Regions from separate parts of the Sphingomonas ginsenosidivorax genome, predicted to be linked through region 1. Evidence: predicted binding sites of a transcription regulator. Region 1 holds the regulator's gene; the other holds the start of a gene.
What was found. The regulator LexA, encoded in region 1, represses DNA repair genes until DNA is damaged. The targets are predictions, from matches to a motif close to GTTCCNCNCTTGTTCT.

Region 1 (11,584 bases):
CGTGCCGAAGTCGCCGCGCGCAAGGCGACGACCAGCCTCGCCGATATCGACGCCGGCATCGCCCATGTCTCCAAGCCGCGGGGTTTTCGCGCCGCGCTCGACGCCAAGCCCGGCCATGCACTGATCGCCGAGGTGAAGAAGGCGAGCCCCTCCAAGGGCCTGATCCGCGCCGATTTCGATCCGCCCGCGCATGCCCGCGCCTATGAGGCCGGGGGCGCTGCCTGCCTGTCCGTGCTGACCGACGAGAGCTGGTTCCAGGGTGCCGATTCCTACCTGACCGCCGCCCGCGACGCGGTGTCGATCCCGGTGTTGCGGAAGGACTTCATGGTTGATCCGTGGCAGGCGACCGAAGCGCGGAGCATCGGCGCAGACGCAATCCTGATCATCGTCGCCGCGCTCGACGACGCACAGATGGCGGAGATCGAAGCCTCCGCGCTCGAATGCGGGATGGACGTGCTGGTCGAGATTCATGACGCGCACGAACTGGAGCGCGCGCTGAAGCTCAAGTCGCGGCTGATCGGGGTCAACAACCGCGACCTGCGCGACTTCTCGGTCGATTTCCGCCGCACGTTTGATCTGGTCGCGCTCGCGCCCAAGGACTGCACCTTCGTCGCGGAGAGCGGCCTCACCAGCCGCGCCGACCTCGACGCGCTCGCCGAAAAAGGCGTGCATTGCTTCCTGATCGGCGAGGCGCTGATGCGGCAGCCCGATATCGAGGCTGCGACGCGCGCGCTGCTCGCCCCCGCATCCTCGACATGAGCGGCCTCACGCATATCGACGCCGACGGTGCCGCACGGATGGTCGACGTCGGCGGCAAGGCCGTCACGACGCGGATCGGGGTCGCCAGCGGACGAATCACGATGTCGCCCGAGGCCGCCACTGCGATCGCTGCGGGCACCGCGAAGAAGGGCGACGTCCTCGCCGTCGCGCGCGTCGCCGGAATCATGGCGGCCAAGCGCACCAGCGACCTGATCCCGCTCTGCCACCCGCTGCCGCTCAATTCGGTCGACATCGCGCTGGACGTCGACGACACTGGCGTCACCGTCACCGCGACGACCTCGACCGACGGCAAGACCGGCGTCGAGATGGAGGCGCTGACCGCGGTCTCGGTCACGCTGCTGACCATCTACGACATGGCAAAAGCGATCGATAAGGGCATGATCCTGAGCGACATTCGCCTGCTGTCGAAGCGCGGCGGCAAGTCGGGCGACTGGACCGCCTGAGGCGCTCGCCTAGCGCCTCCCGTCATCCTGACGAAAGTCAGGACCCAGGGCCCCGTGCGCGACGCCTGCCCCCGCGGAACAAGGCGGCGGTCGGCAGCCGAAACTCCTCAAGACACACTTCCCCGGCGAAGGCCGGGGCCCAGTTGGGAGGTAGCCGTGACGGAGCGCCACCCTACGTTACCCTTGTTCCCCAACTGGGCCCCGGCCTTCGCCGGGGAACCTGACCTCGCCAGGATGACTCAGCGCTGTCCTACACAGCCAGGATATGCCAGCCCCGTGGCATGATCCGCCGCGCCACCTCCCCGAAAAACCTCGACGTCCAGCGCCCCCTCAACATCGGCGCCGCGAAACCCTTGGACGCCCGCAACGTTCTCGACATGCGCGACGCAAAACCCGTTCGTCGTCTCAACATTCTCAACATTCGCGCCGGAACAGCCCCTCGATGATCCAACTCCTCCCCGTCGCGGATGCCCAGTCGCGGCTGTTCGCGCTCGCGCCCCGTGTCGAGTCCGAGACGCTTCCCTTGCGCGACGCCGCCGGCCGCTGGGCCGCGCAGGACATCCTTGCCAACCGCACGCAGCCCGCCGCCGACCTCTCGGCGATGGACGGCTATGCGATCCGCTTCGCCGACATGCCCGGACCCTGGACCGTGATCGGCGAAAGCGCGGCGGGACGTGCCTTCGACGGCGAGGTCCGCACCGGCGAGGCGGTCCGCATCTTCACCGGCGCCGCGCTGCCCGCGGGCGCCGACACCGTGCTGATCCAGGAAGAGGCCGCGCGCGCGGGCGAGGCTCTTACGCTGGACGGCGAAGGGCCGCCCTATCTCGGGCGCAACACTCGCGCGCGCGGGCTCGACTTCACCATCGGCGACCGGCTGGTGGCCAAGGGCGACCGTCTGACGCCAGCGCGGATCGCGGTCGCGGCGACCGGGGGGCACGGCACGCTCGGCGTCAACCGTCGCATCCGCGTCGCGGTCGCGGCGACCGGTGACGAGCTCGTCCCCCCCGGCTCCACCACCTCCGGCCTCGCGCTGCCCGAATCGAACGGCATCATGATCGCGGCGATGCTCGCGGACCTGCCCGTCGACATCGTCGATCTGGGCATCCTGCCCGACCGGCTCGAGACCTTGCGCGATGCCTTCGCGGCAGCACGATGCGACCTGCTCGTCACCACCGGCGGCGCGTCGGTCGGCGACCACGACCTGGTGCGCCCGGCGATCGAGGCGGCGGGCGGCGTCATCGATTTCTGGCGGATCGCGCTGCGGCCGGGCAAGCCGATGATGGCCGGCCGGCTCCGCGACGCGACCGTGCTCAGCCTGCCCGGCAACCCGGTTTCGGCGTTCGTCACCGCGACACTGTTCGTCCGCCCGCTGGTCGCACACATGGCCGGTGCCCGCGATCCGCTGCCGCAGACGACGCACGCACTGCTCGGCGAAGATCTCGCGGCGAACAACGCGCGCACCGATTATATGCGCGCCGAAATCAGGGACGGCCGCGCCTATGCCTCGACGATCCAGGACAGTTCGATGCTGCTCACGCTCGCCCGTTCGACCTGCCTGATCGTGCGCCCCGGCAACGCGCCTGCCGCCAAGGCAGGCGACTCGGCGGAAATCCTGGTGATTGCCTGACCGGTGCTTGACCCAGCACTTGACGTGGTAAATTTTGTTCCATAGAAGTTCCCAGTCTGTTCCGGGCCGGAGAATTGCCATGCTCACGCGCAAGCAGCACGAGCTCGTCTGCTTCATCAACGATCGTCTCGAGGATACCGGGGTGTCGCCCTCGTTCGAGGAGATGAAGGACGCGCTCGACCTCAAGTCGAAGTCGGGCGTCCACCGCCTGATCAGCGCGCTCGAGGAACGCAACTTCATCCGCCGCCTGCCCAATCGCGCCCGCGCACTCGAAGTGCTGCGGATGCCCGAACGCGCCGAGAAGAAGGCGCCGGCCAAGGCGCCTGCCGCTCCCGCCAACGTCAAGTCGGCACCGCAGCCGGCGAACGACGTGATCGAGATTCCGCTGCACGGCCGGATCGCCGCCGGCGTGCCGATCGAGGCGTTCGAGGGATCGTCGATGCTCGCGGTCCCCGCCGCGCTGCTCGGTGCGGGGGAGCATTATGCGCTCGAGGTTTCGGGCGACTCGATGGTCGAGGCCGGGATCCTCGACGGCGACTATGCCCTCATCCGCCGGACCGAGACCGCCCGTGACGGCGAAATCGTCGTCGCGCTGATCGAGGAAAGCGAGGCGACGCTCAAATTCTTCCGCCGCGAAGGCGCGATGGTCCGCCTCGACCCCGCCAACCGCGCCTACGACCCGCAGCGCTACGCCCCCGCGCAGGTCCGCGTGCAAGGGAAGTTGTCCGGTATCCTGCGCCGCTACGACTGAAGCTCCTGTCTCCCGCGAAGGCGGGAGAAGTCCTGAGCGCGGCGACTGGGAGCTGCCGGGTGCAGGTTCGATGGAAGCGGGACTAGGTATTGCGCGTATTGAAACCGTCATCCTGGGCTCGACCCAGGACCCAGGGTCACGAGTGCTGCGCCTGCGACCCTGGATCCTGACGTTCGTCAGGATGACGGGCCCTCCAGACATGATCGCGTCCTCGAAAACCAGGACGGTGCGTGAACGCGCGCGGCGCCGCCTGCACCCGCCACGGATGCCGATCGCCCGGCGATAAGACCGTCGTTACCCGTCCGGTGCCGAGCGTGACCGCCACGCCCCCCGTCCGCTGCAACGTCCACCGGTCGAGCCGCAGCCACCGCGGCATGCAGCCCCGCGGCAACCCGCGCTCGCTGACGACGATATCGGCAGACCGGCACGCCGCGATTAGCGCGGCCGTCGGCACCGGATACAGGCTCCGCGTCGCCACGATCCGCCACGTGCGCGCGCCCGCGGTGATATCGGTCATGCACAGATCGCGACTGCACCGTGCATCGGGCTGGTCGGACAGCCATGACGGTTCGCCGATCAGCCCACCATTCTCGGCCAGCGTATCGCGGACATAGTCTCCCGCCCGATCCCGCAACAGCGCCAGCCCTGCCGCGGTCCGCACCGCGACATGCCGCCCGTCCCCGGTCACCAGCAGGTCCGGCGCCGGCGTCGCCAGCGCCCAGCTCGCCCCGAACAGCAGTGGCACCAGCCCCAGGCGTCGCCACCGCGTCCGCCACAGCGCGATCCATAGCCCCCCGCCGACCATCGCGGCATAGGCACCGTCAGGCATCGCCGGCAGCGATCGGACAGCGCCCGGCACCGCCGCCACGAGATGCGCAAGCCAGAGGAGAAGGTCGAGCGCCTGCTGGACCAGCCACCACAGGGGCGCACCCAGCTCGACCGCGTCGAGCAGCAACGCCGCCGCCTCCAACGGCATGACGACGAAGGTCGTCAGCGGGATCGCGACGATATTCGCGACCGCGCCGTACAGTCCGGCGCGGTGGAAATGATAGACCGCGATCGGCATCAGCGCCGCCTCGACGACGATCCCCGTCAGCAGCAGCGAACCGAGCGCGCGCGCCAGCCGCCGTGCCGCGCCCTCCTCGTGCGGTCCGAACAGCGCGGTGATCCGCGGATGTTCGTGCAAGGCGACGATGGCGGCGATCGCGGCGAACGACAGCTGGAAGCTCGGGCCCGCCAGCGCCTCCGGCAGCGCGAGCAGGACGATGACTGCGCCCATCGCCAGCGCGCGGAGCGTCACTGCCTGCCGGCCTATCGCCAGCGCCGCCAGAACCAGGAGCGCCGCTACGCAGCTCCGGATCGTCGGCACCTGGGCGCCGGTCAGCAGCGTATAGCCGATCGCCGCACCCGCCCCGGCCACCGCCGCGACCAAGGGCAATCGGACGCGCAGCGCCAGCCACGGGCTGAGCGCCAGCAACCGCATGACGATCAGCATCGTCGCGGTCACCGCGGCGGTGATATGCAGCCCGCTGACCGACAGCAGGTGTGCGAGACCCGCGCGGCGCATCGCCTCCGAATCGTCCTCCCCGATCGCGCCGATATCGCCGGTCGCCAGCGCCGCCGCGATCCCGCCGGCGCTGCCGTCCAGGCTGTGGGTGATATGCGCGGACAGCCGCCCGCGCAGTCCCGATCCACCATCGGCGGGTGTCGTCACCACGACCGGCCCGAAGCCCCTGCCCGTCGCGCCGAGCCCGGCGAACCACGCGACGCGCGCGAAGTCATAGGCACCGGGCACGGCCGGCAAGGGCGGCGGCATCAGCCGTGCACGCAGGCGGATCATGGCGCCCTCGCCCAGCCCCTTCGGCGCATCCGCTTCGGCGAGATTGACCCGGACGCGGGGCGGCAGGTCGAGCGCTTCACCGCGCGCATCGGTCACGGACCCGACCGGGAGCAGCGTGACCCGTACCAGCGCCCGGGCCGCGAGCGGCTCGACCCGCTCGACCTGCGCCGCGAACGTCGCCACGGTCGGCCGCTGGAGCACGGGTGCCGCCACCCGGTCCGCACGCGCCCAGACCAGCGCCAGTCCAGCGGCGGCCGCCAGCGCACCGATCGCGATCACGCGGGCCGCCCGTCCGCCGCGCCCGGTCGCCAGCGCCGCGCAGCCGATCGCACTCAGCAGCAGGATCGCCGTCCGCCACGCGGTCGCATCCGGCAACGCGAACCACAGCGCGATCCCCGCGCCCAGCGCGACCGGCAGCCACAATATCAGCTGATCGCGCTCCGCCTCCAGCCAGCGCTCGATCGCGCGGCCGGTCCCCGCCACGATCGGCGGCACGCCCATTTGTCGCCGCGCGGGGGCCATGCTAGGGGCGGCGACGGCTGAACTGGCCATCGTTCTTACAGTCTGGGAGCACCCGCGGTTGGGCGCAACATCTGAAACGCATGCGGCATCGCCTGCATCCGTGGTTACCCGTTTCGCTCCGTCACCGACGGGGTATCTGCATCTGGGCGGCGCGCGCACCGCGCTGTTCAACTGGCTGTACGCCAAGGCGAACGGCGGCACCTTCCTGCTGCGCATCGAGGACACCGACCGGGTGCGCTCGACGCAGCCTGCGATCGACGCGATCCTCGACGGCATGCGCTGGCTCGGGCTCGACTGGGATGGCGATGCGGTCATGCAGTTCGCGCGCGCCGACCGGCACGCGCAGGTCGCGCACGAGATGGTCGCCGGCGGGCACGCCTATCGCTGCTACATGACCAATGACGAGATCGCCGAGATGCGCGCGGCGGCACAGGCGGCGAAGAAGCCGCTCAGGATCCGCAGCCCGTGGCGCGACCGCCCGGCAAGCGAGGCGCCCGATCGCCCGCACGTCGTGCGGCTCAAGGCGCCGCTCGAGGGCGCAGTGACGATCCAGGACCAGGTCCAGGGGGCGGTCACGGTGCAGAATGCCGAGATCGACGACATGATTTTGCTCCGCTCGGACGGCACGCCGACCTATATGCTGGCCGTCGTCGTCGACGACCACGACATGGGCGTGACGCATGTCATCCGCGGTGACGATCATCTCAACAACGCGTTCCGGCAGCTGCCGATCTACCGCGCCATGCAATGGCCCGAGCCGACCTACGCGCACATCCCGCTGATCCACGGCCCGGACGGCGCGAAGCTGTCGAAGCGCCACGGCGCGGTCGGTATCGAGGCGTATCGCGACGAGATGGGCATCCTGCCCGAAGCGTTCGACAATTACCTGCTCCGGCTCGGCTGGGGACACGGCGACGACGAGATCATCAGCCGTGAGCAGGCGGTCGAATGGTTCGACCTCGCGCATGTCGGCAAGAGCCCGTCGCGGTTCGACCTCAAGAAGCTCGAGAACCTCAACGGCCATTACATCCGCGAGGCCGACGACGCCCGCCTTGCCGGCCTCGTCGCCGATCGACTCGGCCATGCGCTGCCGGATGGCGGGCTCGACCTGCTGACGCGCGCGATGCCGTCTTTGAAACCGCGTGCCGCAAACCTCAACGAACTGGCCGATGGTGCGGGCTTCCTGTTCAGCCTGCGGCCGATCGCGATGGACGACGGTGCGAAGGGGCTTTTGAGCGACGAAGCGAAAGCGTTGCTGTCCAATCTCCATGCTGCCCTTGACGCGGTGCACAACTGGGATACGGAGACGCTCGAAGACGCGGTACGGCGTGTGGCAGAGGAGCGGGGCGTCAAGCTCGGCCAGGTCGCACAGCCGCTTCGCGCCGCGCTGACGGGACGCAAGACGTCGCCGGGCATCTTCGATGTGCTCGACCTGCTCGGGCGCGAAGAGAGCCTCGCACGGATCGCCGACCAAAGCGCGTCGGCCTGAGAATTCCAAGGAAGGATAACAGCATGAGCGAGACCGCAACCCTGGCCGTGAACGGCAAGGACAACGACTATCCGGTCATGTCCGGCACGGTCGGCCCGGACGTCATCGACATCCGCAAGCTCTATGCGCAGACCGGCGCGTTCACCTACGATCCCGGCTTCACCTCGACCGCGAGCTGCAAGTCCGACATCACCTATATCGACGGCGACGAAGGCGTGCTGCTGCACCGCGGCTACACGATCGGCGAGCTGGCCGAGCAGTCCAACTTCATGGAGGTCTGCTACCTGCTGCTGAACGGCGAACTGCCGACCGCGGACGAGCTCGACACCTTCACGCACACAATCACGCGCCACACCATGGTGCACGAGCAGCTCGCGACCTTCTTCCGCGGCTTCCGTCGCGACGCGCATCCGATGGCGATCATGTGCGGCGTCGTCGGCGCGCTGTCGGCCTTCTATCACGACTCGACCGACATCCACGATCCGGCGCAGCGCGTCATCGCGTCGCACCGCCTGATCGCGAAGATGCCGACGATCGCCGCGATGGCGTACAAGTACAGCGTCGGCCAGCCCTTCCTGTATCCGGACAATTCGCTCAGCTACACGGGCAATTTCCTGCGCATGACGTTCGGCGTTCCGGCCGAGCCCTATGTCGTGAACCCGGTCGTCGAGAAGGCGATGGACCGCATCTTCATCCTCCACGCCGATCACGAGCAGAACGCGTCGACCTCGACCGTCCGCCTTGCCGGTTCGTCGGGCGCCAACCCGTTCGCGTGCATCGCGGCCGGCATCGCCTGCCTGTGGGGTCCCGCGCATGGCGGCGCGAACGAAGCCGCGCTCAACATGCTGCGCGAGATTGGCACCGTCGACCGGATCCCCGAGTTCATCGCGCGCGCGAAGGACAAGAACGATCCGTTCCGCCTGATGGGCTTCGGCCACCGCGTGTACAAGAACTACGATCCGCGCGCGACGGTCATGCAGACGACCGTCAAGGAAGTGCTCGGCGAGCTCGGCGTCACCGACCCCGTGTTCGACGTCGCGATCGAACTCGAGCGCCTGGCGCTCAGCGATCCGTACTTCATCGAGAAGAAGCTGTTCCCGAACGTCGACTTCTATTCGGGCGTCATCCTGTCGGCGATCGGCTTCCCGACCTCGATGTTCACCGTGCTGTTCGCACTCGCCCGCACCGTCGGCTGGGTCGCGCAGTGGAACGAGATGATCACCGATCCCGACCAGAAGATCGGTCGTCCGCGCCAGCTGTACAGCGGCGCCGCACAGCGCGACTACGCGCCGATCGGCACGCGCTGATGACCAGGCTCCGGCCGGTCCTGATCGTCATCGGCGTGCTTGCCGCGCTGATGGGGATGCTGTGGATCGGCCAGGGCCTGGGCTACGTCCATTGGCCGCAGTCGAGCTTCATGCTCGACCAGCGGCCATGGGCAGACCGCGGTGCGGTCCTCGCCGTGCTCGGTCTAGCGCTGATCCTCGCCGCGCGGCGTATCCGCCGGTAGCGTCAGTACGAACCGCGCGCCCTGCCCGGGTGCGCTCTCGACCGTCAGATCCCCCTGCATCGCCCGCGCCAGGCGCCGTGCGATGTACAAGCCGAGGCCATTGCCGCCGGCTTCGGTCGGATCGACCCGCTCGAACTTCTCGAAGATCCGCGCCTGGTCCTCGGTCGCGATGCCCTTGCCCTGGTCGGCGACGGTCACGCTGACCTGCTCGCCTGCCGAGTCGACGACCACCGCGACGCGCGATCCCGGCGGCGAATAGCGTACCGCGTTGCCGATCAGGTTGACGAGGATCTGCAGCACGCGGCGGAAATCCCCCAGCGCCCAGGCGAGTTCGCCCAGGGCAGGCCGCGAAATCGTGACGTCCGCATTCCCCGCACGCACGCTGAGCAGCCCCGCCGCGCGGCGGGCGACGTCGGCCATGTCGATCCGCTCGACCGCGAGCGTGAAGTCGGGCCGCTCGACCGCCTGCAGGTCGACGAGGTCGTCGACCAGTTCGAGCAGATGCCGCCCCGCACTGGCGATGTCCGCGGCATAGTCGGCATAGTCCGCCTGCACCGGCCCTTCGGCCTGCGCGTTGATGCTGTCGGCGTTGGCGACGATCCGCGCAAGCGGCGCGCGCAGCGCCCGGTCAAGCCCGCCGGTGAAGGTCGCGGACAACGGCGCCTCGGCGGGCGGCGGGGGCGCGTCCGCCACGACCATCCGCGCGGCGCCGATGAACCCCGCGAACGCGCCCGCCCGATCGTGGCGGACCTCCGCGCTGAGCATCACCGGCCGGTCCGATCCCCGCAGCCGGGCGGGTTGCGCGGTCATCGCGCGACGCCGCACCAGCGCGTCGAGGATCGGCAACGCGCCGTCGCTCGCGCTGTCGAGCGCGAACATCGCGGTCAGCGGTTGGCCGAGCAGCGCGAACGCGTCGAAGCCATGCCGCGGCCCGGCCTCGAGCGACACGAAGGTCAGGCACAGCGACGCGTCGGTTTCCCAGCGCCAGTCCGAATCGCCCTGCAGGAACGCGGCGCGCGTCTCGCTGGCACGGCCGATCGGGCGCCAAGGCTGGACCTCGCGCCAGCCGCTGACCGCGAGCCGGACGGTGTCGCCCTCGGGCTGCGCGCGGACCCACAGGTCGATATCGGCCTCGTCGTCGGCGACCACCACGCCCCGCGAGACGATGATCCCCAGGCGTCGTGCAAGTCGTGCGATCGTCGCGATCGCCGGCACCGCGAGCGGCCGGCCCAGTTCGCCCCCTGCGCGGTGGTTCAGCGTCATCAGCGCAGGATCGGCGGAGCGCAGCACGCCGTCGCCGTCGACCACGGCATGCGCAACGGGACTCTCTGCAGACGGATCGAGGACGTTCATCGCCGGTCCGAACGTCCGAGCGCGCGGATCGCCGCGCGGAAGTCGCGGTGCAGCGACAAGGGGCCGAGCGCGGCTTGCGCATCCGCGACCGGGACCGCCGCGATCGCATCGAGCGCATCGGCGAACGCCTCGACGTCCCGCCGCGGGTCGGCATCGGACAGCGCCAAGCCGATCCGCGCGATCGTCGGGCGATCCACGTCGGCGGCGCGCAGCGCCAGCCACAACCGATCGCCCTCGGGCTCCAGCGTGATCGCGCGGGCCTGGTCGAATTCGACCCCGACCGAATGCGCCAGCACCGCGACGAACAGCGACAGCCGCCGGTCGCCGATCGCCTCGACCAGCAACGCGGCCAGTTCCTCGGGCCGGGCGTCGATCGCGCCGGCGAGGCGCATCGCGACGGCCTCGGGCCGGTCACCCTCGTCATGCGCGCTGAGGCTGCGCAACGCCGCGTCGGCGATCGCCCGGTCGCTGGCGGCGCTGCCGTCGGGCACGCCTTCGCGTATCGCCGCCGCGATCCACCAGACGAGGCGGTGGTGCAGTTCGGCGGGCAGCTCGCTGCGCGCGATCGCGTCGGTCTCGTTGGCGGTGCGGCGCCGGCTTTCCGCCGCCAGCAGCGCGTTCGCCGCGGACGCGACCACGGTATCGGGAACGCTCGCCAGCCGCACCAGCAGGCTCGATTCGTCAGGGCCGGTGATCGCGACCGGCAGGGCATCGGCGATCAGGTCGTGGCGGACGCGCGCGATCAGTTCGTCCATCAGGTCGCCGTCGTGCAGCAATTCCGCGCGGGTCAGCCGGGCCACCACGCTGGCGCCGGCCTTCAGGATCGCCTCGCCGCGAGCCGGATCGCCGGCATTGGCGAGCAGTCGCGCGGCATGACGGCGGATATCGGCCTCGATCGCGCCGACGATGCCGTCGAGGACATGCGCCAGCCGCAACCGGGTCCGCTCGTCGAGCCGCGCGTCCGCATCGAGGAAGAAGTCGGCGATCGTGGCGGTCAGCCGTGCCTCGGCCCGGACACGCGCGAGTTCAGCGCGCGAAACGGCATCGATACGCAGTGGAGCGGGAGCGCTCGCGAGGTCTGGACCGACCGACATGCTGTGGTGCTTACCTCCCTGTCGTTAAGGGCAAGCTAAGGCTGGCGAAGTCCTTCCACCACTGCTGCCAGCGTCACCGTCGCATAAATCGCCGCGATCGCGAGTCCCGCGACCGGCAATCCGAGCAGGGCGAACAGTGCGACGACCGCCAGATAGGCCGACGGACTGCCCCACC
Region 2 (11,584 bases), 970 kb from region 1:
GGATTATGATTCCCGTGCTCTAACCAACTGAGCTACTCCGCCAAAGGCGTGCTTTCACTCGCGAGGGGGGCCTATAGGAAGGGGATTCCGGGCGGTCAAGCGAACATGTGACGGGAAAGCGCTTCCCAGGGTCCGCCGCGATACCACCACGCGCCCAGCCCTGCGATTTCAACGTCGCTCGGGCGGAAATCGCGGTTGAGTTCGGCGAGCAGCAGCTTGGCCACCGCGGGCGTCACCTTGTTCTGGATCGTGACGTGCGGGCGCCAGCCGCCGGCGTCTTGCGGGGTCAGCATGCCCGTGAACGCATCGGCCAGCCGCGCGCGGATGCCGACCAGCTCGGGCGATTCGATCCGGTAGGCGACACCCCGGCCGAGCGACATCAGCCCGCCGACGCGCGCCTGCGGCGCCCGGATCCCGCGCGTCTCCTGGTTCAGCCGGTGCTTCAACTCGTCGACGCTCGACGGTGGCAGGTGATGGAACAGCGTCAGATGCGCATCGAGCTGGTTGCGCTCGGGCGGAAAATGCGTCCGCCGCATCGTGTCGAAGAACGCGGTGTCCTTTCGCCCGAACAGCGCGGTGACGATGATGGGCGCAGGCGCAGGCTCGATGGACATCAGATCTCGATCTGGCTGCCGAGCTCGACGACGCGGTTGGTCGGCAGGCGGAAGAACTCCATCGCGCTTTCGGCGTTGCGCAGCATCCACGCGAACAGCTTCTCGCGCCAGATCATCATCCCCGGCTTGTCCGACGCGAGCAAAGTCTGGCGCGACAGGAAGAAGCTGGTGTCCATCATCTTGAAGTCGGCGCCGCAATTATGCACCTCGCGCAGCGCGGCGGGCACGTCGGCATCCTCCATGAAGCCGTAGCGCAGGACGAGACGGTGGAAACCCTCGCCCAGCTCCTCGCGGATCGCGCGGTCGTGCGCGGGCCAATAGGGCTGTCCGACGATCTTCACGGTCAGCAGGATGACGCGCTCGTGCAGCACCTTGTTGTGCTTGAGGTTGTGCAGCAGCGCGTGCGGCACGCCGTCCGGCGTCGAGGTCATGAACACCGCGGTACCCGGCACGCGCGAGGCCGACCCCGACGCCGAGTTGATGAACACCTTGATCGGCATCGCCGCCTCGCGCATCCGGTCGATCATCAGCTGCCGCCCCTTCGACCAGGTCGTCAGGAAGGTGAAGATGATGAAGCCGACCAGCAGCGGGAACCAGCCGCCTGCGGGCACCTTGGTCAGGTTCGCCGCGAAATAGGCGCCGTCGACCAGGAAGAACACCGCCAGCAGCGGCACCGCGGCGTAGACCGGCCAGTTCCAGAGGCGGAACAGCACCACGCCCAGCAGGCAGGTATCGATGAACATCGCCCCCGTCACCGCGATCCCGTACGCGCTGGTCAGGTTCGACGAGGTGCGGAAGAACAGGACCAGCAGGATGACCATGATCATCAACGCCCAGTTGACGAGCGGGATGTAGATCTGCCCCTGCGTCGAGGCGCTGGTATGCTCGATGCGCAGGCGGGGAATGAAGCCGAGCTGGATTGCCTGTTGCGTGACCGAGAAGGCGCCCGAGATCACCGCCTGCGACGCGATCACCGCGGCCATCGTCGCGAGGATGACGAGCGGGAGCTGCAGCGCGGCGGGCGCGAGGTTGTAGAACGGGCTGACCAGCGCGGCATCGCCGTCGCGGAACAGCAGCGCGCCCTGCCCCATGTAATTCAGGATCAGCGCGGGCAGCACGAAGAACAGCCACGACACGCCGATCGGCTTCCGGCCGAAATGCCCCATGTCGGCGTACAGCGCCTCCGCGCCGGTGACCGCGAGCACCACCGAGCCGAGCGCCAGGAACGCGCGTTCGGGATCGATCAGGAAAAACTGGACCGCGTAATGCGGCGAGAAGGCCCACAGCACCTCGGGCGTCTGCGCGATGCTGAGCACGCCGAGCACCGCGATCACGCCGAAATAGACGAGCATGATCGGCCCGAAGAACAGGCCGACGCGCGCGGTGCCGCTGCTCTGGATGTAGAACAGGAAGATCAGGATCGCGATCGCGATCGGCAGGACGAGCCCGGCGAAGCTGGGCGCCGCGACCGCGAGCCCCTCGACCGCGGACAGCACCGACACCGCCGGCGTGATCATGCTGTCGCCGTAGAACAACGCGGTCGCGAACACGCCGAGCAAAATGATCCCCTTGCTCCACCGCTTCGTCTTGGTCTTGCCCGAGACGAGCGCGAGCAGCGCCAGGCTGCCGCCCTCGCCCTTGTTGTCGGCGCGCATGATGATGATGACGTATTTGACGGTGACGACGATCATCATCGACCAGAACATCAGGCTGATGACGCCCATGATGTGCGCGGGGTCGAGCGCGAGCTTGTGGTGCCCGGCGAACGTCTCGCGGAACGCGTAGAGCGGGCTGGTGCCGATGTCGCCGAACACGATGCCGATCGCGCCGAGCGCGAGTTTCAGCATGCCGTCGCTGTTGTGATGACCGAGATGCGCGTCGGCATCGTCGCGTGCTGCCGGAAGGGCCGCCTGGGGAGACTCGGTCACCGGCGCTGCGCGGCGTCCGAAAGGTTGGAAATCACCATGTTCAATGCCCGTTGTTCACCCCAGGGACAGGATTTAGCACGTTGCGCCAAGGGCAAGCAACGGGACTGTCGGCAGGGACGTGGTCATCCACGCGCTTCTCGGATCTGGTACGCGGCCGGGCCATGCACAAGGTCTTACACCAGAAGGAATCGACGGGAACACATGCGGAACACCCGCGTTGGACAGACTCGAAAGGAACACAGCATGTCCGACACGAACCCCAAGTCCGAACCCTTCTCCAACGCCGAGAAGGATCCGCACGACTGGACGACCGGCGACGAGAAGATGACCGGTGCGCAGGCGAGCTATCTCAAGACGCTGTCCGAGGAAGCGCATGAGGAATTCGACGATTCGCTGACCAAGGCCGATGCGTCGCTCAAGATCGACGAGCTGCAGGGCAAGACCGGCCGCGGCCAGTAGGCTTCTTTCGGCAAACCCTTCCGTCATCCCGGGCTTGTCCCGGGATCCAGGGTTACAGGCGATGACGCTCGTGGCTCTGGATCCCGGGACGAGCCCGGGATGACGAAGAGGTGGTTTAGTCCCCCGTCACCCGCGCCGGCCCGAGGTCACCCTTCCCCACGCTGCCCGACGCCATCGTCAGCATCGCATCGAGGCTCACCTTCGCTTTCAGCCGCAGGCTCTCCTCGATCTCGATGCGCGGCTCCAGATCGCGCAGCGCGACGTAGAGTTTCTCTACGGTGTTCAGCGCCATATACGGGCAGATATTGCAGTTGCAGTTGCCGTCGGCGCCGGGGGCACCGACGAAGCGCTTGTTCGGCAGCGCTTTTTCCATCTGGTGAATGATGTGCGGCTCGGTCGCGACGATCAGCGTATCACCGGGCATCGCCATCGCATATTCGAGGATCCCGCGCGTCGAGCCGACATAATCGGCATGATCGAGGATGATCGCCGGGCATTCGGGATGCGCGACGACGGGCGCCCCGGGGTGCTGCGCCTTTAGCTTCATCAGCTCGGTCTCGCTGAACGCCTCGTGGACGATGCAGACGCCCGGCCACAACAGCATCTCGCGCCCGGTCTTCCGGACCAGATAGCCGCCGAGGTTGCGATCGGGGCCGAAGATGATCTTCTGGTCCGCGGGCAGCTGTGCCAGGATCGTTTCCGCCGACGAGCTGGTGACGATGATGTCGCTGAGCGCCTTCACCTCCGTCGAGCAGTTGATGTAGGTCAGCGCGATGTGATCGGGATGCGCCGCGCGGAACGCCGCGAACTGCTCGGGTGGGCAGCTGTCCTCCAGACTGCAGCCGGCGTCCATGTCGGGCAGGACCACGATCTTGTCGGGCGACAGGATCTTCGCGGTCTCCGCCATGAAGCGCACGCCGCAGAATGCGATCACGTCGGCATCGGTGGCCGCGGCCTTGCGCGACAGATCGAGGCTGTCGCCGACGAAATCGGCAAGGTCCTGCAGCTCGGGCTTCTGGTAGTAATGCGCGAGAATGACCGCGTTCTTCTCGCGGCGGAGGCGTTCGATTTCGGCGCGGATGTCCACGCCGGCAAGGTTCTGACGAAGTTCCATGATCACATCCCGATTAGCTGGCGTTGCCTAGCACATCCTGCAGCGAGCGCGAGGTGTCCCAGCGCTCGGTCGAGCGGCCGCGCTCACCCGCAAAAGTCACGGCGACGGTGACGTTCCGCAAGCCCGCCGCGCGCAATGGTCCGGCAACGAGGTTCGTCAGAGCCGCACGCGCGTTGCGGCGAGCGGCGGCGATCCGCTCGGGCTTGCGCGCCTCGCCGTCCGCGACGCGCTCCGCCCCCTGCGACGCCTGGCGGCGCATGGCGCCCATCATCGTCCGCGTGACGAAGACGCCCTTCGTGTCCTCGATATAGATGTGCGATTCGTCGATGTTGATGTCACCGAGCCGCACGTCGGGCGCGCGGACGCTCAGCACCTTGCGCTTCTCGTCCCAGCGGAAGTCCGACGGACCCATCCCCGACAGGTCGACGAAATAGCCGACCGAGAACGGCGCCTTCATCACGTAGCTCGAATCGAGCCAGGTGAACCAGCCGCGGTTCGACCCCACGCTCTGGACGGTGCCGGACAGCGTGCTGACCTTGAGGTCGCTCGCGCCTGCAAACGTCGTCTCGACGATCTTCGCCACCGCCGGTCCGTCGCGGCGCTCGGGCGTGATGATGTAGCGCGTGGTGTAGGTGCGATACGCCGCGAGGATCGCCGCGAGCCCTGCGACGATCACGAGCGACAGCACGACGACGCGCAAGGCCCGCGGCATCGGGGTCATGCCGCGATCTGCCACGACGCCTCCTGCTCGCGAACGAGTCCGCGGGTCTGCAGATCATAGAGATGCGCGAGCACCGAGCGCGCCGCGGCGGGGACCAGCCGGGCATCGAGCCCGACATACATGCGCGAGACCAGGATCGGGATCGGCATCGCATCCTCGCGGAGCAGGCGGAGGATCTGCCCCTCGCGCTGCTTGCGGTGGCCGAGCATCCCGCGGACGAGGCGCTGCGGCTGTTCGATCGCCTCGCCGTGGCCGGGATAATAGACGCGGTCGTCGCGCCCCATCAGCTTGTCGAGGCTCGCCATGTAGGCCGCCATGTCGCCGTCGGGCGGCGATACGATCGTCGTCGACCAGCCCATGACGTGATCGCCCGAAAACAGCGCCTTCGTCTCCGGCAGCGCGAAGGCCAGGTGGTTCGAGGTGTGGCCGGGGGTCGCGATCGCCTGCAGCGTCCAGCCGTCACCCGAGACGCTGTCGCCCTCGGCCAGCACGCGGTCGGGGACGTAGTCGGGATCGAACGAGGCGTCCGCGCGCGCGCCCGCATCGTCGAGCGCGAACGGTGCGGCGCCGACGATCGGCGCGCCGGTCGCGGTCTGGAGCGGACGCGTCGCGGGGCTGTGATCGCGGTGGTGGTGCGTGACGACGATCGCGGTCACGGGGCGCCCCGCGATGACGCGCGCGAGCGCGGCGAGATGCGCGGGATCATCGGGGCCGGGATCGATCACCGCGAGATCGGTGGTGCCGACGATATGCGTCTGCGTACCGGTATAGGTGTAGGGCGACGCGTTCGGCGCGAGAACGCGGACGACGAGCGGCTCGAGCTGGATCGGGATGCCGGTCGGATGCTCAGCCATGCGCGCGAGATGGCGGCTCGGGGTTGGGTTGGCAAGGGTGCTCGGCAACTCTCCAACTACCGTTCTCCCGCGAAGGCGGGAGCCCAGGGTTACGACCGTTACCGCCTATTACCCTGGGCCCCCGCCTTCGCGGGGGAACGGTGAGGACCGCGCCCGCTCAATTCGCCTTGGCGATATCCGATTCCACCTCGGCGATACCCTCGTCGATCCCGGCGAGCGCCTCCGCACGCTGCTCCGCGGACATGCTCATGTTGCCGGCGATCCCGGCGCGTGCGCTGCGCAGGCCCGTGATCGCGTGGCGCAGCGCGTTGCGTTCGATGTCCTTGCTGTTCACCGCGAGCTCCGCCGCATCGGACGCCGCCTTCTCGATGCGGTTGGTGCACACCACCATGATCCGGCGGTCGCCGTCCTGACGATTGATCACGAGCTGCTTGACGTCGCCGTCGCGGCCGTCGGCGCAGACGCGCTCGCTGACCTCCGGGACGCCGGGGACCGTCGCCCGGTCGCCCGTGCGGATCTGCATGATGCGAGTGCGCGGGCCGCCGACGCCGGGAACGGGCGGAACGGGCGGAACCGGCGGAACGGGCTCGACCGCCTGCAGCGACGCCCGTGGCGGCATCGGCGGCACGGGTGTCACCGCGGGCACGGATGCCATCTGCGGCATCGCGGGCATCGGAGGCATGGCCGGCAGGTCGGTGTGGATCCGGGCGCCGATCGCCTCGGCGGCGCTCGTCCCCGAGGCGGTGAAGCCGAGACCGGCGGCGACGAGCAGCCCGACCGAAACGGTTCCGGCGGCAAGGCGGCGGCGCGAGGTGCGCGAGGTGGTCAGCATGCGGAGTCTCCCTTTCAGGTCGGTGATGGTATGGAGGTGACAGGCGGCGGACACCGCGCCGCCATGCGCGGCCTTGACGATGGCGCAGGCATAGATGTGGCGGTCGACCGCGGACCGGCCGGCGAGCACGCGCGCGTCGTTGGCGAGTTCCTGGTCGGCGCGGAAGCGGCGGAACGCGCGCCAGGCGACCGGATTGAACCAATGGAGCGCGAGCACGACGAGCGCCGCCCAGTTGGCGACCAGGTCGCCGCGCTGATGGTGGCCGAGCTCGTGCGCCAGCGCGAGCGCGCGTTCGTCGGCATCGTAGCGGTCGTCGAAATCGCGCGGGAACGCGACGTAGCGGCGGACGACGCCGAACGCGAGCGGGCCCGGCGCCGCGGGACTGGCGATGACGCGCACCCCCTGCTGGTCGTCGAGTCGCTCGGCGGTGCCGAGCATCCGCGCGCAGAAGCGGCTGTGCTGGACGAAATGCCAGACGAGGAACACCGCCGCGCCCACGCCCCACAGCACACCGGCGACCAAACCGAGCGAGGGATAGTGGGGCGCAGACGCGACGGCGGCGGTACCGGCGGGTTCGATCACATAGACTGCGATCGTCTCGCCGGCGCGCGAGATGGGGGTGGCGATGTCGCGCCACCCCTGTGGCATTGGCGGCAGGATCAGCCGCAGCGCGGGCAAGGCCCATAGCGCATAGGCGACCTGCGGCCCGAAAAGACGGCGGACCGGCGTGCGGATGAGCAACACGGCGATCATCAGGACCGTCGAGGCGATCAGCGCCGCGATCGCCCAGCCCGACAGTGCGGCGCTCACGCCTTGTACTCCTGCAGCAGCGCCTCGATCTCGGCGATGTCCTGCGCGGTGAGTTCGTCGCGTTCGGCGAGATGCGCGACCAGCGGGGTCAACTTGCCACCGAACAGCCGGTCCATGAGGCGGCGCGATTCGCCCGTGACATAATCGTCGCGCGCGACGAGCGGGCGGTAGAGATAGCGGCGACCGTCGGCCTCATGGCCGATGACGGTCTTGGCCAGCAGTCTGCCGAGCAAGGTCTTGACGGTGTTGGCGCTCCACCCCTTGGCGGGGTCGACGCGCTCGGCGACGTCCTGCGCGGTCAGCGGGGATTCGTCCCACAGCACTTCCATGACGGCATGTTCGGCATCGCTGATACGCTCTGGCACGACTCGGCTCCTCTGTGACTACGGGTGTAATCGTATTGATTACGGTTGTAGTCAAGGGGGACGTCCCACCCACGCCGTCATCCCGAGCTTGTCCCGGGATCCAGGGTAATCGGATGCAGCGTTTGGAACCCTGGATCCCGGGACGAGCCCGGGATGACGTGGGGGGAATGTGTCGAATTCTCTTACAAGCGCGGTGTCGGCACCGTCGCCGTTAACTACCGCATCCCGCTAAAATACGCGGGTCGCCAAATCTGGCACGCGGACTGCATAGTCTGACGCGTACCGAGCGTTTCAGCGCTTCAAGCCGGGTGGATCGATCGCTTCACGATCTCGCGTCGATCCACCCGCACCCGGTTCAGGCCTCCGCATCCTTCGAAAACAGCTGGGCCAGCTCGCCGCTCTCGTACATTTCCATCATGATGTCGGACCCGCCGACGAACTCGCCGTCGACATAGAGCTGCGGGATGGTCGGCCAGTCCGAATAGGCCTTGATGCCCTGGCGGATGCCCTGGTCCTGCAGCACGTCGACGCTCTCGAACTCGACGTTCAGATGGTTGAGGATCGCGATCGCGCGGCTCGAAAATCCGCACTGCGGGAACAGCGGGCTGCCCTTCATGAACAGCACGACGGGGTTCGACTTGACGAGCGTGTCGATGCGGGCGTTGGCGTCTTCAGTCATAAATTCGTCCTCAGGCAATCACGGTGGTAAGCTGGAGCGCGTGGAGCACGCCGCCCATGCGGTCGCCGAGCGCGGCATAGACCGCCTTGTGCTGCTTCACGCGGCTCAGGCCGGCGAAGCTCGCGCTGGTGACGAGCGCGGCATAATGGTCGCCGTCGCCGGCGAGATCGGTGATCACGACATCGGCATCGGGGATCGCGTCGCGGATGGCGGCGGCGATGTCGTCGGCGGCCATCGGCATTATTGCGCCTCCAGCAGCTGGCGCCGCGCCTCGATCATCTGCTGCGCGAGCGCGCGGCGGACGGTGGATTCGTCATGGTCGACGCCGGCGGCGGTCAGGTCGCCGACCAGCTTCCGCACGACGTCGTCGTCACCGCCCCCCTCGAGGTCGGCGTGCACCAGTGCCGTCGCATAGGCGTCGGCCTCTTCCTTGGTCAGCTTCATCTCGGTCGCGGCCCATTGGCCGAGCAGGCGGTTGCGGCGTGCGGTGATGCGGAACGCCAGTTCTTCTTCGCGCGCGAAATGCGTTTCGTTCGCGCGTCCGCGGTCTTCGATGCTGGTCATGGCGCGCGGGTCCCCGTGTTTGTCGTCCGGGTTTAGATAGGGGGGGTAGGCCGGGGGTGCAACAATGGGGCGCAAGCCCCAACGTCATGCTGAACTCGTTTCAGCATGACGGGTATCAGGCGACCTCGACCACCAGTTTCCCGATCGCGCCGCGCGCGGCCATCTTGGCGATCGCGTCGCCGCCCTTTTCCAGCGGGAACGTCTCAGTCACGCGCGGGGCGATCTTGCCGGCTTCCCACAGCTCGAACAGCGTCGCGATATGCTCGGCGTTGGCCTGCGGATCGCGCGCCGCGAACGCGCCCCAGAACACGCCGCACACGTCGCAGCTCTTGAGCAGGGTCAGGTTGAGCGGGAGTTTCGGGATTCCCGCGGGGAAGCCGACGACCAGATACCGCCCTTCCCATGCGATCGAGCGCAATGCGGGTTCGGCATAGTCGCCGCCGACCGGATCATAGACGATGTGCGCGCCGTTGCGGCCGACCGCCGCCTTGAACTGTTCGGCGAGCGCCTTCGACGCGTCCTTGTCGAACGGCGCACGGCCATAGACGAGCGTGGTGTCGGCCCCCGCCTGCTTCGCGGCGGCCGCCTTCTTGTCGGACGACACCGCGGCGACGACGGTCGCACCGAACGCCTTGCCGAGTTCGATCGCAGCGAGCCCTACCCCGCCCGCCGCGCCGAGCACGAGCAATGTCTGCCCGGCCGCGATATGCCCGCGGTCGCGCAGCGCGTGGATCGTGGTGCCATAGGTCAGGATCAGCGATGCGCCCTCGGCGAAGCTGCGACCTTCGGGCAGGCGATAGAGTGCGGCGGCGCTCGCCACGACCTTCTCGGCTAGCCCGCCATTGCCGATCATCGCGATCACACGGTCGCCGACCGCCCAGCCGGTGACGCCCTCGCCCAGTTCGGCGATCGTCCCGGCGATCTCGCCGCCCGGCGCGAACGGGCGCGGCGGCTTGAACTGGTACTTGTCCTCGATAATCAGGACGTCGGGATAGTTGATCGCGCAGGCCCTGACCGCGACCACGACCTGCCCCGGCCCGGCCTTGGGATCGGGCAGCTCGCTCAGTTCCAGAGTTTCAGGTCCGCCCGACACCTTCGACAGCAACGCCCGCATACCCGCTCTCCTTGAGGGTCCAGGGGCGATTCTCGCGCAGCCCGGCCTCGAATTTTGAAATCTGGGTATCCCTTGCCAGCGTCAGGCCGATCTCGTCCAGTCCTTCCATCAGGCACTGGCGCCGGAACGCGTCCAACTCGAAGCTGAAGCGGTCCTGGAACGGCGTGGTGACCGTCATGCTCTCCAGGTCGATCGTGACGGGATCGGTCTTCGCGACCTCGATCAGCCGGTCGATGACGTCTTCGGGCAGGACGACCGTGACGATGCCGTTCTTGAACGCGTTGCCCGAGAAGATGTCCGAGAAGCTCGGCGCGATCACCGCGGCTATCCCTAAGTCGGCGAGCGCCCAGGCGGCATGTTCGCGGCTCGACCCGCAGCCGAAATTGTCGCCCGCGATCAGGATCGGCGCGCCGGCATAAGCGGGATCGTCGAAGATGTTGCCCGGCTGCGCGCGCACGGTCTCGAACGCGCCCTTGCCGAGGCCGGTGCGGGTGATCGTCTTCAGCCAGTGCGCGGGTATGATGACGTCGGTGTCGACGTTCTTCGCACCCCAGGGATAGGCGGTGCCGCTGACGGTGGTGACGGGCTTCATCGCTGCGTCGTGCGCTCCGGGAGGGTACGGGCGGACGCCACATAGGCGGCGACGCCGCTGAACATCGCGCCCGCGACCAGCAAAATCAGTACCTTCTTCACGCCCGTTCCCCCATCAATTCACGCACGTCGCTCAACCGGCCCGTCACCGCAGCGGCGGCGGCCATCGCGGGCGAGACGAGGTGCGTGCGCGCCCCCGGCCCCTGTCGCCCGACGAAATTCCTGTTCGACGTCGATGCGCAGCGTTCGCCCGGCGGCACCTTGTCCGGGTTCATCGCGAGGCACATCGAGCAGCCCGGCTCGCGCCATTCGAACCCGGCCGTCTTGAAGATGCGGTCGAGTCCCTCCGCCTCGGCCTGGCGCTTGACCTGGCCCGAGCCAGGCACGACCAGCGCGCGCACGCCGGCGGCGACGTGGCGGCCGTCGGCGATGCTCGCGGCGGCGCGCAGATCCTCGATCCGGCTGTTGGTGCAACTGCCGATGAAGACGTGCTGGACGGCGACCTCAGTCATCGGCGTGCCCGCGGTGAGCCCCATGTAATCGAGCGACTTCTGCGCGGCGATCCGCTTGGCGGGGTCGGCGAAGCTCGTCGGATCGGGCACGACGCCGGTGATCGGCACGAAATCCTCGGGGCTGGTGCCCCAGGTCAGGCCCGGCGCGATGTCGGCCGCGTCGAGGACGATCGTCTTGGCGTACACCGCGCCCGGATCGCTCGGCAGCGTGCGCCAATAGGCGACCGCATCGTCCCAGGCCTGGCCCGACGGCGCCATCGGCCGGCCCTTGAGATAAGCGAAGGTCGTGTCGTCGGGCGCGACCAGCCCGGCGCGCGCGCCCGCCTCGATCGACATGTTGGCGATCGTCAGGCGTCCCTCGACCGACAGGTTGCGGATGACGCTGCCGGTGAACTCGATGACGTAGCCGGTGCCGCCGGCCGCGCCC

Region 2: FSB78_RS07805 (DUF3072 domain-containing protein) is a predicted target of LexA. The motif match lies at 2,737-2,752, and genes of this name have one in related genera.

Annotation. Positions count from the first base shown of each region.
Region 1 covers NZ_VOQR01000001.1:744,003-755,586, reverse strand. Annotated here, with positions in the region: gene trpC (indole-3-glycerol phosphate synthase TrpC) at 1-759, shown strand, start outside; gene moaC (cyclic pyranopterin monophosphate synthase MoaC) at 756-1,223, shown strand; gene FSB78_RS19060 (hypothetical protein) at 1,505-1,669, shown strand; gene FSB78_RS03315 (molybdopterin molybdotransferase MoeA) at 1,669-2,850, shown strand; gene lexA (transcriptional repressor LexA) at 2,930-3,601, shown strand; gene FSB78_RS03305 (ComEC/Rec2 family competence protein) at 3,738-5,942, opposite strand; gene gltX (glutamate--tRNA ligase) at 6,022-7,452, shown strand; gene gltA (citrate synthase) at 7,476-8,759, shown strand; gene FSB78_RS03290 (hypothetical protein) at 8,759-8,962, shown strand; gene FSB78_RS03285 (sensor histidine kinase) at 8,924-10,315, opposite strand; gene FSB78_RS03280 (DUF2336 domain-containing protein) at 10,312-11,409, opposite strand; gene FSB78_RS03275 (hypothetical protein) at 11,445-11,584, opposite strand, start outside.
Region 2 covers NZ_VOQR01000001.1:1,713,887-1,725,470, forward strand. Annotated here, with positions in the region: tRNA gene FSB78_RS07790 (tRNA-Met) at 1-42, opposite strand, end outside; gene FSB78_RS07795 (2'-5' RNA ligase family protein) at 96-614, opposite strand; gene FSB78_RS07800 (potassium transporter Kup) at 614-2,461, opposite strand; gene FSB78_RS07805 (DUF3072 domain-containing protein) at 2,786-3,001, shown strand; gene nadA (quinolinate synthase NadA) at 3,117-4,115, opposite strand; gene FSB78_RS07815 (DUF4230 domain-containing protein) at 4,129-4,851, opposite strand; gene FSB78_RS07820 (MBL fold metallo-hydrolase) at 4,833-5,690, opposite strand; gene FSB78_RS07825 (M56 family metallopeptidase) at 5,848-7,332, opposite strand; gene FSB78_RS07830 (BlaI/MecI/CopY family transcriptional regulator) at 7,329-7,697, opposite strand; gene grxD (Grx4 family monothiol glutaredoxin) at 8,053-8,376, opposite strand; gene FSB78_RS07840 (BolA/IbaG family iron-sulfur metabolism protein) at 8,387-8,617, opposite strand; gene FSB78_RS07845 (DUF1476 domain-containing protein) at 8,617-8,940, opposite strand; gene FSB78_RS07850 (NADPH:quinone oxidoreductase family protein) at 9,056-10,054, opposite strand; gene leuD (3-isopropylmalate dehydratase small subunit) at 10,017-10,646, opposite strand; gene leuC (3-isopropylmalate dehydratase large subunit) at 10,744-11,584, opposite strand, start outside.